3 regions of the Clostridium sp. JS66 genome follow, and region 1 is predicted to be linked to each of the others. Evidence: predicted binding sites of a transcription regulator. Region 1 holds the regulator's gene; each other region holds the start of a gene.
What was found. The regulator HrcA, encoded in region 1, represses chaperone genes, less so after heat shock. The targets are predictions, from matches to a motif close to TGTTAGCACTCNNNNNNNNNGAGTGCTAACA.
Positions count from the first base shown of each region.

Region 2: the regulator HrcA is predicted to act here: its motif matches at 2,191-2,221, upstream of groES (co-chaperone GroES).
Region 3: the regulator HrcA is predicted to act here: its motif matches at 3,703-3,733, upstream of htpG (molecular chaperone HtpG).

Region 1 covers NZ_CP131467.1:748,473-753,739, reverse strand. The annotation lists gene dnaK (molecular chaperone DnaK) at 1-765, opposite strand, end outside; gene grpE (nucleotide exchange factor GrpE) at 835-1,458, opposite strand; gene hrcA (heat-inducible transcriptional repressor HrcA) at 1,522-2,559, opposite strand; gene hemW (radical SAM family heme chaperone HemW) at 2,752-3,903, opposite strand; gene lepA (translation elongation factor 4) at 3,938-5,267, opposite strand, start outside.
Region 2 covers NZ_CP131467.1:5,805,917-5,811,183, reverse strand. The annotation lists gene Q6H37_RS27035 (4Fe-4S dicluster domain-containing protein) at 1-413, shown strand, start outside; gene Q6H37_RS27030 (TVP38/TMEM64 family protein) at 540-1,265, shown strand; gene Q6H37_RS27025 (TIGR01906 family membrane protein) at 1,277-1,912, opposite strand; gene groES (co-chaperone GroES) at 2,278-2,562, shown strand; gene groL (chaperonin GroEL) at 2,582-4,213, shown strand; gene Q6H37_RS27010 (tRNA 2-thiocytidine biosynthesis TtcA family protein) at 4,281-5,018, opposite strand.
Region 3 covers NZ_CP131467.1:4,440,945-4,446,211, forward strand. The annotation lists gene Q6H37_RS20600 (GNAT family N-acetyltransferase) at 1-403, opposite strand, end outside; gene Q6H37_RS20605 (GNAT family N-acetyltransferase) at 473-1,294, opposite strand; gene htpG (molecular chaperone HtpG) at 1,600-3,489, opposite strand; gene Q6H37_RS20615 (DHA2 family efflux MFS transporter permease subunit) at 3,905-5,267, opposite strand, start outside.

The sequences.
Region 1 (5,267 bases):
AAGATTTATGTTAGTCTGCATTGAAGATGATAATTCAATTTTAGCTTTTTCAGCAGCTTCTTTTAATCTTTGTACAGCCATTTTATCATTTCTCAAGTCTATTCCATTTTCAGCTTTAAATGTATCTGCTATATAGTTCATTATCTTTTCATCAAAGTCATCTCCACCAAGCTTTGTATCACCATTTGTAGATTTAACTTCAAATACACCATCACCAAGTTCTAGTATAGATACATCGAAAGTACCTCCACCTAAGTCATATACAAATATTTTTTGATTTGTATCCATTTTGTCTAATCCATAAGCAAGTGATGCTGCTGTTGGTTCGTTTATTATTCTTAAAACTTCAAGTCCTGCTATTTTTCCAGCATCTTTTGTTGCCTGTCTTTGGCTATCGTTAAAATAAGCTGGAACTGTTATAACAGCTTGAGTAACTGTTTCACCAAGGTAAGCTTCAGCATCTGCTTTTATTTTCTGAAGCACCATTGCTGATATTTCCTGTGGAGTATAATCTTTTCCATCTATATTTGTTTTATGGTTTGTTCCCATATGTCTCTTTATTGATATTATTGTCTTATCAGGATTTGTTATTGCCTGTCTTTTTGCTACCTGTCCTACTAATCTTTCACCATTTGCTTGGAATGAAACTACAGATGGAGTTGTTCTTGCTCCTTCTGAATTTGTTATAACTACTGGTTCTCCACCTTCCATAACTGCTACGCATGAATTGGTTGTTCCTAAATCAATTCCTATAACTTTTGACATATTAATTTACCTCCTAAAATATCAAATGAATTAACATTCTTTCTATATGTTTGTTATTTATAATAAATTTTAATTTGCAACTTTAACCATACTATGTCTTAAAACTTTATCGCCTCTTTTGTATCCCTTTTGGAATACCTCTACTACTTGATTTTTTTCATACTGTTCATCATCAACATGCATTACTGCATTATGAACATTAGGATCAAATTCTCCATCTGATTTAATTTCTTCTACTTCTAGCTTTTCTAAAGCGCCATTAAATTGCTTTATAGTCATTTCTATTCCCTTTTTTAAATCATCTACACTGCCTTCTACAGTTATAGCTCTTTCAAGGTTATCTAATACTGGTAACAACTCTTTTAGGATATCTTCACAAGCATTTGTATATATGCCTTCTTTTTCCTTTGCTGTTCTCTTTCTAAAGTTGTCATATTCTGCTACTGTTCTTGCCAATCTATCCTTAAAGGTTTGATTTTCACTGTCTAATCTAGTATTTTCTTTAGCTAATTTTTCATTTTCACTTTTTATTTCATCAACTAAAGATTCTTCTAATTTTGAATCATCCTCTTGTGAATTTTCATCTTTTTCTTCAGCATCTACATTTTGGTCTTTATCAACTTTTTCTTCTTCCACATTTTCTTCAATTAATTCACTCTGCTCTTCCACTTTAACTTGTTCTTTCTTTGACATTTAAATAACTCCTCCAATCTAGCACTTTCTAAATTGCTATCATATATTTTAAAGCCTATTTTGTTATCCATCTTGAGGATACATATGAGTTAAGATATAATTTAACTCTTTAACTACATTAGCCATCAAAGATATTACCTTTGAATAAGGCATTCTAGTTGGTCCAATTACTCCTATTTCTCCTACAGGCTTGTCATTTATACTATAAATTGCTGAAACTACACTGCATTGTTCTGCACCTTCTACAAAATTTTCAGTTCCTATTTTTACAGACATATTAGCACCACTGTTTAAAAGTCCACTTATCTTATCTTTATTATCTAACAATGATAAAAACTCACGTGCTCTTTCTATGTCCTTGTATTCTGGATAATTAAATATATTAGTTGAACCTTCAGTATAAATTTCAGATTTATCAACTGTATTTAAACTTTCATATAATACAGGAATTATAGCATTGAATATATCATCATATCCTTTTAAATCACTTCTTAAGTTATTTATAACTTCTAAATTTATTTGATCACAATTTAAATTTCTCAATCTAGTATTTAACACGTTGCTTAATTTTGTAAGCACATCTGAAGCAACAGCTTTACCTACTCTAATTACATTGTTTTTTATTAATCCGCTATCTGTAATTATTAACAATAATATATTATTACAATCAATATCTAAAAGCTGAACATGCTTTATGGAGCTTTTCCCCACAGATGGAGCTTTTACAATACAGGCCATTTTAGTCAATTCAGATAAAATAGAAGTAGCTTGTTTTAATATTCTGTCTACCTCAAACAACGCTGTATTTAAAATATGTGTTTTTATCATATATTCTTCTTCAGGTGTTAAATTAGGTACCTGCATAAGCTTATCTACATAAAGCCTATATCCCTTATCAGAAGGTTTTCTCCCAGAAGAAGTATGGAGTTGTTCAAGATACCCCATTTCCTCAAGATCTGCCATTTCATTTCTTATAGTAGCAGAACTTATACCCAAATCATACTTTTTTGCTATGGTCCTGGATCCTACAGGTTCAGCAGTGTTTATAAAATCATTTATTATTGCCTGAAGTATTTTTATTTTCCTTTCATCCATTTCCATAATTTCACCTCTTTATTAGCACTCGTTGTTGTTGAGTGCTAATTACTATGATTAAAAAATAGCACTGATAATTTTATTTGTCAACACTACATAATTAACTTTATTTGTACGGATAAACTTATATGCAAGTTTAAAATAGCTAAATATTAAAATTTCTCTGTTTTTCTAGCGAAACCTATCAAAGTCTTTAAATTAAGTTAATATAAAGTCACACATGACACTATTAGAAATTTCTATGCCTCTTTCACTTAAAAATAAATTATCATCTTCACACATAATCATGCCATTATCTACATATTTTTTTATAATATTAGGATATATATTATAAATATCTGTGGCAAATCTCCTCTTAAATTCTGTTATAGATATCCCAGATATTTTTCTAAGCCCCATAAAAACAAATTCTTCTATATTATCTTTTTTAGAATTTTCATGCTCATCAAGTTTTAAATTCTTATTTTCTCGTATATCTTTAATGTATTCCTGTATATCTTCATTTTTTCTATACCTTAAATTATCTATATAAGAATGAGCTCCTGACCCGCACCCAATATATTCTTGCAAATTCCAGTATACTAAATTATGTTTACACTCTCTTCCTGGCTTTGAAAAATTAGATATTTCATATTGCCTATAACCTTTGCTTTTTAAAAATTTTATGCCATATCTATACATTTTTCTTTCCATTTCTTCTTCTGGCAAAATTAATTTTCCTTTTTGATCCATTGAGTAAAAAGGAGTGCCTTCTTCAATTATAAGACTATAGCAGGATATATGCTCTGGATTTAGCTCTACTACTTTATCTAGAGTTTCTTTCCATTGCTCAATATTTTGTTCTGGTAAGCCAAACATCAAATCTACATTTATATTTTCAAATCCTATATTTCTTGCCATTTCATAACTTTTAATAAAATCTTGGACAGTATGAATTCTCCCCAATTTTTTCAATATATTGTTTTGCCAGCATTGAAGTCCTATGCTAAGTCTATTAACTCCCATTTCCTTTAAAAATTTTAATTTGTCTTTTGTAAAGGTTCCTGGATTTCCTTCTACAGTAAATTCTAAGTCTTTAGTTTTTTTCAATTTATCTATAGCCTTTTTAATATTACCCCATGCTTCTAAAGTCAAATAGGTGGGAGTACCCCCACCTATGAATATAGTCTTTATACTCCTTCCAGAACAGCTTTCTATATCATTTGCTAAAGCCTTTGAATAATCTAACATAAGATTTTCCTTACTGGCAAAAGAAGGGAAATCACAGTATAAACACTTTTGTTTGCAAAAGGGAATATGAATATACAAAGCTACTTCTTTATTTTCATAGATAGTTTCACTTTCTAGCATAAAATTATCACACCTTTTTACATTGAAAATCAATTTATTCTCCTGTTTTAAGTACTGCCATAAATGCTTCCTGTGGAACTTCTACACTTCCCACCTGTCTCATTCTCTTCTTTCCTTCTTTCTGTTTCTCAAGTAACTTTTTCTTTCTAGATATATCTCCACCATAACACTTTGCTAAAACATCTTTTCTCATGGCTTTAATTGTTTCTCTAGCTATAACTTTGCTGCCTACTGCAGCTTGAATTGGTATTTCAAACATCTGTCTTGGTATTATCTCTTTTAATTTTTCTGCTATAGCTCTACCCCTAGCATACGCTCTTTCTTCTGGAACTATCATGGATAATGCATCTACTATTTCTGCGTTTAAAAGAATATCTAATTTAACTAATTTAGCATCCTTATATCCCCTTAGTTCATAATCTAAAGATGCATATCCTTTAGTTCTTGATTTTAAAGCATCAAAAAAGTCATATATTATTTCATTTAAAGGTATTTCATAATTTAAGGATACTCTTGTAGTTTCTATATACTGCATATCCTTAAACGTTCCACGCCTGTTTTGAGCAAGTTCCATAACAGCTCCAACATAATCTGATGGTGTTATTATAGACGCTTTTACTATAGGTTCTTCCATATACTTTATTTCCGAAACGTCTGGAAGATTTGTAGGATTAGTAAGTTCTATAACTTCTCCATCAGTTTTTCCTATTTTATATATAACAGATGGTGCTGTAGTTATAATATCTAAATTAAATTCTCTTTCTATTCTTTCCTGTATTACATCCATATGAAGAAGTCCTAAGAATCCACATCTAAATCCAAATCCCAAAGCAATAGAAGTTTCTGGTTCAAAAGATAGTGCAGCATCATTTACTTGCAACTTTTCAAGTGCATCCTTTAACTCACCATATTTCGCTCCATCTACAGGATAGATACCACTATACACCATAGGTATTGCTGGTCTATATCCTGGTAATGCTTCTTTAGCTGGTCTATCAGCCTCTGTTACTGTATCTCCTACACGAGCATCCCTAACATTTTTAATAGATGCTGTGAAATATCCAACATCTCCTGCTTTTAATTCACTAACAGGCATATATCTAGGTGCAAATACCCCTGTTTCAACTACTTCATATACTTTTCCTGTAACCATTAGTTTTATTTTTGTACCAGGTTTTATAGCTCCTTCTTTTACTCTTAAATGGCACACTACTCCTCTATAACTGTCATAAGATGAATCAAATATAAGCGCTCTTAAAGGAGCATCTTCATCACCTTGTGGTGCTGGTACTTTTTCCACTATAGCTTCCAATACATCTTCTATATTGAGGCCTGTTTTTGCTGATACTAAAGGTGCATCTGAT
Region 2 (5,267 bases), 1.3 Mb from region 1:
AAGAAATAGCTGCTTTAATGGGAGCTTTTGAAATAGATCCTGAGAATTGTGAAGATACTTTAGTAGAAGATGCTTCATGCTTTGGAAGAGGTTTTGCTCAAGGTGGTGGCCTTACAGCAGCAATACAAAATTATGTAGCGGATAAGGGTATTAAGGAAGAATTTAAACCAGTAAAAGCTAGTGGTATGGATGAAATAAAGAGATCTATGACTATGGCTAAGGTTGGAAAGCTTCCAGGAAACTTTATAGAAGGAATGATGTGTGAAGGTGGATGTATAGGTGGACCAGCTACTATGGTTTCAATTATGAGGTCCAAACCACAACTTTCAAAATTTAGTGGACAATCTTCTAAAAAGTCAGTACTTTCAAATGAAGAATTAAATAAGTTTGAAAATGTAAATTTAGAAAGATAATCTAATTAGTATTAAAAGCAGCTTTAAATGCAAATAGCATTTAGGGCTGCTTATTTCGTTTACTTTTTTCAAGTTAATTGATAATATATAATAAATGTTTATTATATATAGAATTAAGGTGAAAGTATGTTTGAAGATTTCCCTAGGAAAATTTTAAATAAAATTAAACAATATAAGTCATATATTGTTTTAAGTATAATATTTATATTTCTAATTTATTCAGCATATGAATATTATAGTAAGTATTTTTTCTTGTTTAAGGACCCTAATAAAATAAAACACATAATAATGTCTTATGGAAAGTACAGTATTATGGTATTTTTTATGCTTCAGGTTATACAGGTTGTAGCATTTTTTATTCCGGGAGAAATTGTGCAAATTGCAGGAGGATATATATATGGAACAATAGGTGGAAGTATTATATCTTTATTAGGAATAACTGCTGGAAGTATGATTGTGTTTTGGATTTCTCATTTTTGTGGTAAGCCTCTAATAGATAAAATAATATCTAATAAGGATACAAATTTTTTTAAAAGAATTTTAAATTTGGGTCATATGAATTTTGTGGTTTTTTTGTTGTATTTGATACCAGGCATACCTAAAGATGTATTAGCGTATATATGCGGCGTTTCAAATGTGACTTTTAAAGATTTTATGATATATTCTACATTAGGAAGGATTCCAGGAATATTTATATCTGCATATTTTGGTGCTAAAATTGGTTCTGGTAATAAAACCATATTGATACTTATAGCTGTTGTTATGACTTTATTATTTGCTATAGGAGTATTTAAAGGTGAGATATTAGTAAAGAAAATTATTAAACGTAGTTCCTTTAGAAATGGGAAATAGATTATATTTATCTATTTCCCATTTTTATTTTTAATATATATTATTTTTAAAAGCAAGCTTCCTATAAGTGTAATTAAAATTATTAAAATAGCACAATGAAAAAAATATTTTTCAGGCAAAATGTTAATTACCGGGTCTTTATTAGGATCAAATAACCAATAGTTATTTTTAAAGACTGTTTCATGAAAAAAGTTAAAGCTTTTGTTGAAATTTACATAAAACGGTATCCAGGTAAATAAGCATATAAATAAAAGTAAGTTGAATGCCCAGTTGAAAATAGAAAAAAGTTTATATTTATAAGCATATAAAATACCTAAAATACTTATTGTAGTAAAAATAAAGAACATAGAGTTTAATTTGCTAAATAGATTTTTAACTTCTAAAAAATGAATTTTACCTTCATTAGAAGATGTAAGGGTTGGTATATTAAATGTTTCGTTTTTTGGACCATTTATATAATCTATTAAATAATCATAAGTAATTTGTATTTCCTTTTTTGATAACGAGGTACTATTTTCTATATTTAAATGATTTATATCGAAATAATAAAGATATTTAAAGTTTAAAGTAGTCTTTATAGAAAACAATAATATGAATATGGATATGGAAATAGAAAATATAATTTTAAAGTATGTGCTTAGCTTCATAATAAAAATCCTCCTGGGGGTTTTTATTTAGTTTTCAAGTATAACTAAAATTATTGATTTATATTGTGTATTATAACCTGATAAGTAAAAAATAACAATAATAAGCAGGGGTATAATTTAGAAATTATTTTGAATAATTAGTATATTGATGAAATGTTTAGAAAAAAGGCGAAATACTTATCTATAGCGTGATTATTTGATTATTTTACAGTAAATAATTTAATAAGTATGAAATTGAAATTTGAAAATATAGACATTATTCATTATTATAATAATTGTGTTAGCACTCAAATGAAGTGAGTGCTAATAATAAAAGCTAATTAATTATATAAAATAAATTAAAAGTAATTTAAGGAGGGGTTTAAATGAACATTAGACCACTTGGAGACAGAGTCGTTATTAAAAGATTAGAGGCAGAAGAAACTACAAAAAGCGGAATAGTTTTACCAGGAGCAGCAAAGGAAAAACCACAAGAAGCTGAAATTGTGGCTGTAGGACCTGGCGGAGTAGTTAATGGAAAAGAAGTTAAAATGGAAGTTAAAGTTGGAGAGAAAGTTTTATTCTCCAAATATGCAGGAAACGAAATTAAAATGGATGGTGTTGAATACACTATTTTAAAACAAGATGACATATTAGCAGTAATAGAATAATTGTATAGGAGGTTTTAATATGGCAAAAAGTATTTTATTTAGTGAAGAAGCAAGAAGAGCAATGCAGGCAGGGGTAGATAAGCTTGCTAATACTGTAAAAGTTACACTTGGACCAAAAGGAAGAAACGTTATATTAGATAAAAAATTTGGCTCACCACTTATAACTAATGATGGTGTTACTATAGCTAAAGAAATAGAATTAGAAGATGCATATGAAAATATGGGAGCACAATTAGTTAAAGAAGTTGCTACAAAGACAAATGATGTAGCAGGAGATGGAACTACTACAGCAACATTACTTGCACAAGCAATTATAAGAGAAGGATTAAAAAATGTTACAGCTGGTACTAATCCAATACTTATAAGACAAGGTATAAGAATGGCTGTTAATAAAGCTGTTGAAGAAATAAAGAAAAGTTCAAAAACAGTTAACGGAAAAGAAGATATAGCAAGAGTTGCTGCAATATCAGCTGCTGATGAAGAAATAGGTAAGCTTATAGCTGACGCTATGGAAAAAGTAGGCAACGAAGGTGTTATAACTGTTGAAGAATCAAAAACTATGGGAACTGAATTAGACGTTGTTGAAGGTATGCAGTTTGACAGAGGATATGTAAGCCCATATATGGTTACAGATACAGAAAAGATGGAAGCTAACATAGAAGATGCATATATATTAATTACTGATAAGAAAATATCAAATATTCAGGATATATTACCAGTACTTGAACAAATAGTTCAACAGGGTAAAAAATTATTAATCTTAGGTGAAGATGTAGAAGGAGAAGCATTAGCAACTTTAGTTGTTAATAAGCTAAGAGGAACTTTTACTTGTGTAGCTGTTAAAGCTCCAGGTTTTGGTGACAGAAGAAAAGAAATGCTTCAAGATATAGCTATACTTACTGGTGGAGAAGTAATATCTGAAGAATTAGGAAGAGAATTAAAAGATACTACAATAGAAATGCTTGGAAGAGCTGAATCAGTTAAAATCACTAAAGAAAATACTACAATAGTAAATGGAAAAGGTGATAAGACTGCTATTCATGATAGAGTATCTCAAATAAAGAAACAAATAGAAGAAACTACATCAGATTTTGATAGAGAAAAATTACAGGAAAGACTTGCAAAACTTGCTGGTGGAGTAGCTGTAATCAAAGTTGGTGCTGCAACTGAAACAGAATTAAAGGAAAGAAAATTAAGAATAGAAGATGCACTAGCTGCAACAAAAGCTGCTGTTGAAGAAGGAATCGTTGCTGGTGGTGGAACAGCATATATTAATGCAATTCCAGAAGTAGCAAAACTTACTTCAGATGTTTATGATATAAAAGTAGGTATTGATATAATAACAAAAGCTCTTGAAGAACCAGTAAGACAAATAGCTACAAATGCGGGAGTTGAAGGTTCAGTTATAATTGAAAAAGTTAAAGCTAATGAAGCTGGAGTAGGATATGATGCTTTACATGATACTTATGTAAACATGTTAAAAGTAGGTATAGTTGACCCAACTAAGGTTACAAGATCAGCACTTCAAAATGCTGCATCAGTAGCTTCTACATTCTTAACTACAGAAGCTGCAGTAGCTGATATTCCAGAAAAGAACAATGCACCAATGCCAGGTGGAGCACCAGGAATGGGAATGGACGGAATGTACTAAAATTAAGTCAAAAATAATAATCAGATTGTTCATAAACCCAGCACTTTTAAAGTGATGGGTTTAACTTTTACTTTTTATTCCATAAGCTTTCATAATCAACGTTATCTAAAGATTTTATAATTTTATCAGCAGCATCCTCATAAATGTTTTCAAGAGAAAATAATAAATTTTTCATTTCTTCCCTTGTAGTTTTTTTATCTTCAGGGCAAAGACTTTTTATTACAGGCAAATTTAAATCTTTAACAAGCTTTTCTATTAAAGGTTCTCTTAAATATATCATAGGTCTTATTATATTCATCTTGTTGTCTTCATGATATATGTTAGGATGAAAGACACCTAACTTGCCAACTTTTAGTACATTCATAAAGAGAGTTTCTATTACATCATCTGTGTTGTGGCCTAAAGCTATTTTATTAATATTATTAGCTTTTGCAACTCTTACTAAAGCGCCTTTCCTTAATTTAGAACATAGAGAACAAGGACTTTTTTCCTTCCTTTCTTCAAAAATTACTTCAGCTATATTAGTCTTTTCTATAATTATAGGTATTTCATTTTCATTACAAAAGTTTATTAAAGGAGATATGTCCATTCCAAGCCCCATATCTATATTAACTCCCATAAGGCTAAAGTCTTTTATATGGGTCTGCTGAATTAGTTTAAGACAGAAAAGTAGAAATACACTGTCTTTACCTCCAGAGAGGCCTACAGCTACTCTGTCACCGCTTTCAATCATATTGAATTTAGATATAGACTGTATAATTTTTTTTAAAAACATTCTATTGTATTTTCTTTCAAAATTTATCATATGTAAGTAAAGCTCCTTTTCATACTAATTCATTTTATCAAGCATATTGTTATTATTGAAATGCAGTTATATTATACATAATACTAATTATAATAGGAAGCTTTTTTAGTTAAGAGTTAATAATGAATAACTAATAGTTTTGTAAGTATTGGAAGTTTGATAATGATAGGATTAAAGGAAAAATAAAAAAAGATTGAATTCTTTTTTTATCATTTATTTTCAGTGAAGCAATTTTTACAGTTTTCTTTG
Region 3 (5,267 bases), 2.6 Mb from region 1:
TTTCTTTATAATGCCTTCTAAAAAAATCTTTATCCACGCCAACTATACGAAATCCACATTTTTGATAAAGTGCTAATTGATTTATGCTTGAATTTCCTGTACCAACTTCTAAAACTTTAAAATTCCCCTTTCTTGCTCCTTCTATTGCATTCAATACTAATTTCTTGCCAATACCTTTCCTCTGGTATGTTTCTCTAACTGCAATATTTACAAGTTCTAAAGTTAAAGGTCTTGTCCTAATCACCACATAACCTCCAACTATAATATCATTAATATGTGCAATATAACAATTGCCCCTATCTATATAATCATTAATTATTTCGATAGATGGGTCTGCTAAAAGAAGTAAATCATATGGAATTTGTTCATTATTACCTAACTTTCTTATTTGAATTTCCTCCATAAATTATTTCTCAACCCTTCCTAATATTTTATTAAATTTGTAATTTGATATATTTAATTTCGTATCTCATTACTTAAATCTAATAAGTAAATAATCATCATAGTGCTGAAATCCTAATTCAGTATATGCTTTCACAGCTGGTATATTGTTCTTCCTAGCAGAAAGAGTAGGTATCTTGTCTTTATCAACAATTCTCTTGCATATTTCAGAAACCACAGCCTTACAATAACCTTTACCTCTCTCAGATTCCAGTGTATAAACACTTCCAATTTGACAAACTTTAGAAGTATATGTCTGCACACATGCTTGAGCTACCATTTTACCATCCTTTTGTGCAATAATAAACTCCTCTTCTTCTCCTCTTTGTATTAAAGCTTTCTTAATATCTTTCCAAGTTGCATCTTGTTGAAACCCATTTATATGAGCATGTAAAATAAAGTCAATTACTTTATCGCTTTTTAATTTATCTGCATTTATAAATTCCATTCTATCTAACATAAATGGTTTAAAATTCTTGTTCATAAAATATGAACTTTCATCATATGATTGAATTTCTTTATGTTCCTTAATGTTTTCATATAAAGGTTTTACGATTTTAAACATTCCTAGTAAAAATTCAAATTTTCGCTCTTTCATAAGCTTTGCAAATAAAGGCACAGCTTCCTCTGACTCATAGTGAGGTATACAACTTCCCAAATTATAAAAAGGTAGTATTCCTTTAAGTAATTCTCCCTGAAAATATCCATAGTAATCTGCACATCTTCTTATATCCTGCCTATTGTCAACCCCAAATTGTATAACATTGGCATATAAAAATGATGTTTCAATTTCATTTCTTTCAAGATATTCTAATATAATTTTTTTATCAGCCTGTTTAAGCAATCTAATCATTAATACCCCTCCATTGAATTGTTTCTATATAACATCTTGTAGTTATCATTTGCTTAATTATATACCATATTATTGAATTTTTTCAAATATTATATTTATTTTATTGAACAAGAAAAAAACATTTTATACCTGCTTTTCAAATTGTGTTTACCACATATACTATTAAAAGATTGCAATAAAATAACAAAAAACGCATATAGATTTACACAAATCTGTATGCGTTCTTAAAATTTAAATATAATTTTCTCACCTTGAGATACTGTAAATATTTTAACTATTCTCTGAACCTAGTTCCTAAATATATTTTACTTAATTAACTGACATATATCATTTGCAAATTGAACTGGATCTTCTATTGAAAGACCTTCAATCAATAATGCTTGATTATATAGAAGATTTGAATACATTTTTACTTTATCCTTATCTTCCTCAAATGCTTTTTTAATAGCACCAAACATTTCATGATTTGTATTTATTTCTAGAATCTTATCAGCTTTAAGGTTTGGATTATTTGGCATCATGTTAAGCACTTTTTCCATTTCAATAGAAAGTTCACCTTCGTTTGCAAGACAAACTGGATGAGTCTTCAATCTCTTTGACGCTCTAACTTCTTTAACTTTTCCACTCAAAGCTTCCTTCATGAAATCAAATAAATCTTTGTTTTCTTGTGTTTCCTTTTCATTTTCTTTTTCATCAGATTCAATACCTAAGTCTTTGCTGGAAACAGATTTAAATTCTTTTTCTTTATATTTCATAAGTATTTTAATTGCAAATTCATCAATATCATCAGTGAAGTATAATATTTCAAAACCTTTATCTTTGATTAACTCAGTTTGTGGCAGCCTTTCAATCTTTTCTACACTTTCACCAGTTGCATAATATATGAATTTTTGATCTTCCTTCATACGTGAAATGTACTCATCAAGACTTACAAGCTTTTTCTCTGTTGAAGAATAGAACATCAATAAATCTTGAAGTACTTCCTTGTTAGTTCCAAAGTCAGAATAAACACCATATTTAAGCTGTCTTCCAAAGCTCTTAAAGAATTCATCATACTTTTCACGATCATTTTTAAGCATTAATGAAAGTTCGCTTTTTATTTTATCCTTTACTTTCTTTGCAATAAATTTAAGTTGTCTATCCTGCTGTAAAAGTTCTCTTGAAATATTAAGAGAAATATCAGCAGAATCAACTAAACCTTGAACAAAGCTGAAGTAATCTGGCAATAAATCTGAGCACTTTTCCATTATTAAAACACCATTAGAATAAAGCTCTAAACCTTTTTCAAATTCCTTTGTATAGAAATCATAAGGTGCTTTAGCTGGAATAAATAATAAAGCATTATAGCTTGCTAATCCTTCAACACTAGTATGGATTGATTTTAAAGGTTTTTCATAACCAAAGTGCTTATCCATATAAAATTGATCATAATCCTCTTGTTTTAATTCATTTTTATTTTTTCTCCAAATTGGAACCATACTATTTAAAGTTTCATCTTCATAATAATCTTCATATTCTTTTTTGCCGTCCTCTTTTTCGCTGCCTTCCTTTTCCTTACTCTTTTTTACCATCATTTTAATTGGATATTTGATAAAATCAGAATACTTCTTAATTAAAGCTTTTAGTCTATATTCATCCAAGAATTCATCATAATTTTCATCATCAGTGTTTGTTTTTATCTTTAATATGATTTCAGTTCCAACTGTTTCTTTATCTATAGGTTCAATATCATAACCTTCTACACCCTTTGATTCCCACTTATAAGCTTCATCTGAATCTATAGAACGACTTATAACAGTAACTACATCTGATACCATGAAAGCTGAGTAAAAGCCAACTCCAAATTGACCTATAATATCTACGCCTTCTTTTTCCTCATTTTCATTTTTAAATGCTAACGAACCACTTTTAGCAATAGTACCAAGGTTATTTTCAAGTTCGTCCTTTGTCATACCAATACCTGTATCAGTAATAGTAAGAGTTCTATTTTCCTTATCTGCTGTAATTCTAATGTAAAAATCATCTTTATTGAAGCTTATATTGCTGTCAACAAGTGAGCGATAATAACTCTTGTCAATTGCATCACTTGCATTTGATATAAGCTCCCTCAAAAATATTTCTTTGTTTGTATAAATTGAGTTAATCATTAATTCAAGTAGTCTTTGAGACTCTGCTTTAAATTGTTTTGTAGCCATTTATATCATTTCCCTTCATTGAAATTTTTAACATATTAAAACCACACCTATAAAGTAGGTGCGGTTATTTCTAAATTAATCAAGCCACTTTCCTACTCTTAATCAACTATAGTTTTTTCATAATAAGTAAAACTTAAGAATATGTTCTGTAGGTTCCCGATTTTTTCATTTTTATATCATTTAAGGTTTCCAAATGCATTTTTAAATTGCTTTTGTTAGCACTCATTGATGTCGAGTGCTAACTATATTTTAGCAATTATATTTTTTTTGTCAATATATTCTTTAAATTTAATTTAAAATGTATTAATTTTCTTAAGCTAATTAGAAATTTTGGCTAAAATTAAGTTCTAATATAGGATTTATGGAACTTTTTTGATAAAAATGACCTGTATTATTGAAAAATAGAAGATATTTTTTATATTTTGCTAACTTGTTTTTTTATTCTCTCTATAAACATTAAAGGTATTGTTGCTGCTACAACAATCAATGTTAGCATAAATACATCATCTATTGCATTCATATAGGATTCTGTATATACATACTTATAAGCTAAATACAATACTCCTGTTTTAGCATTTCCAACTACTGCACCCTTTTGCAATACATAGCTTTGAACAGTATTAATAAAATTTGAAGTTACAGGGTTAAAAGGTGTTAATTGTTCAGCTAATCTATAGTAGTGTAAACTCTGTCTATTTTGTAAAAATACTGTAAGTACAGTTGTGCTTAGTGAACCTGCTACCTGTTTTACTGTATTTTGTAGAGCTGAAGCCCTACTTATAAGTTCTGGCGGTACTTGTGCCATACTCATAGTAGTGGCAGGCATCATGCATAATCCTACACTAGCCCCTCTTATAAACAATAAAAATTTAAGTGTTGAATTACTCATATCTGTACTTAAAAAATATAATTCATAAGTTGATATAATCATTAAAACTATACCTACAATAATAAAGGGTTTACCCCCTATTTTATCTGACATTTTCCCAGCTATAGGCATAGTAAGTCCTGAACCAATTGCATAATACAACATAATAATACCTGACTGCATAGCATTGAGTCCAGATAAATTTTGCAAAAATAATGGTATAAATACAAGCACCCCATACATAGCAAATACTATTATATTAATTAAAATTGTATTAACTGAATAGGGAAGTATTTTTAAAACTCTTAGCTCCAATAGCGGATTTTCTATAGTGAGTTCATTAAATATAAATATTGCAAGATTAAAACCTCCAAATACAATTAGTAATGGATATTTTATATCTCCCCAATCTATTTTAGACCATTCACTTATTACATATAAAATGCTTATAAGTCCCAATGTAGAAGTTAAAACTCCAATAACATCTAATTTTTTGTCAACTTTTTTTACATCTTCCTTTAATATTGCTACAGCAAGAACTGTTCCTATAATACCAATAGGTACATTAATATTAAAAATCAAATTCCAGCTTAAGTATTGAACTATATATCCTCCTAAGGTTGGTCCAATAGCCGGAGCTACCATTATTGATATACCATATATGCCAGCTGCTAATCCAATTTTTTCTTTTGGAATTACTTTGTAGAGTGTAGACATGCCAACTGGCATAATCATGCCTCCACCTATGGCTTGTAAAATTCTTGCCAGTATTAATACATCTATACTCCAAGATATTCCACACAAAAATGAACCTATAGTAAATACTACTATTGCAAATATATATACTTTCTTATAACCTAAAACCTCTTCTAAATATCCTGTTAAAGGTATAACCGCTCCTGCAGCAAGC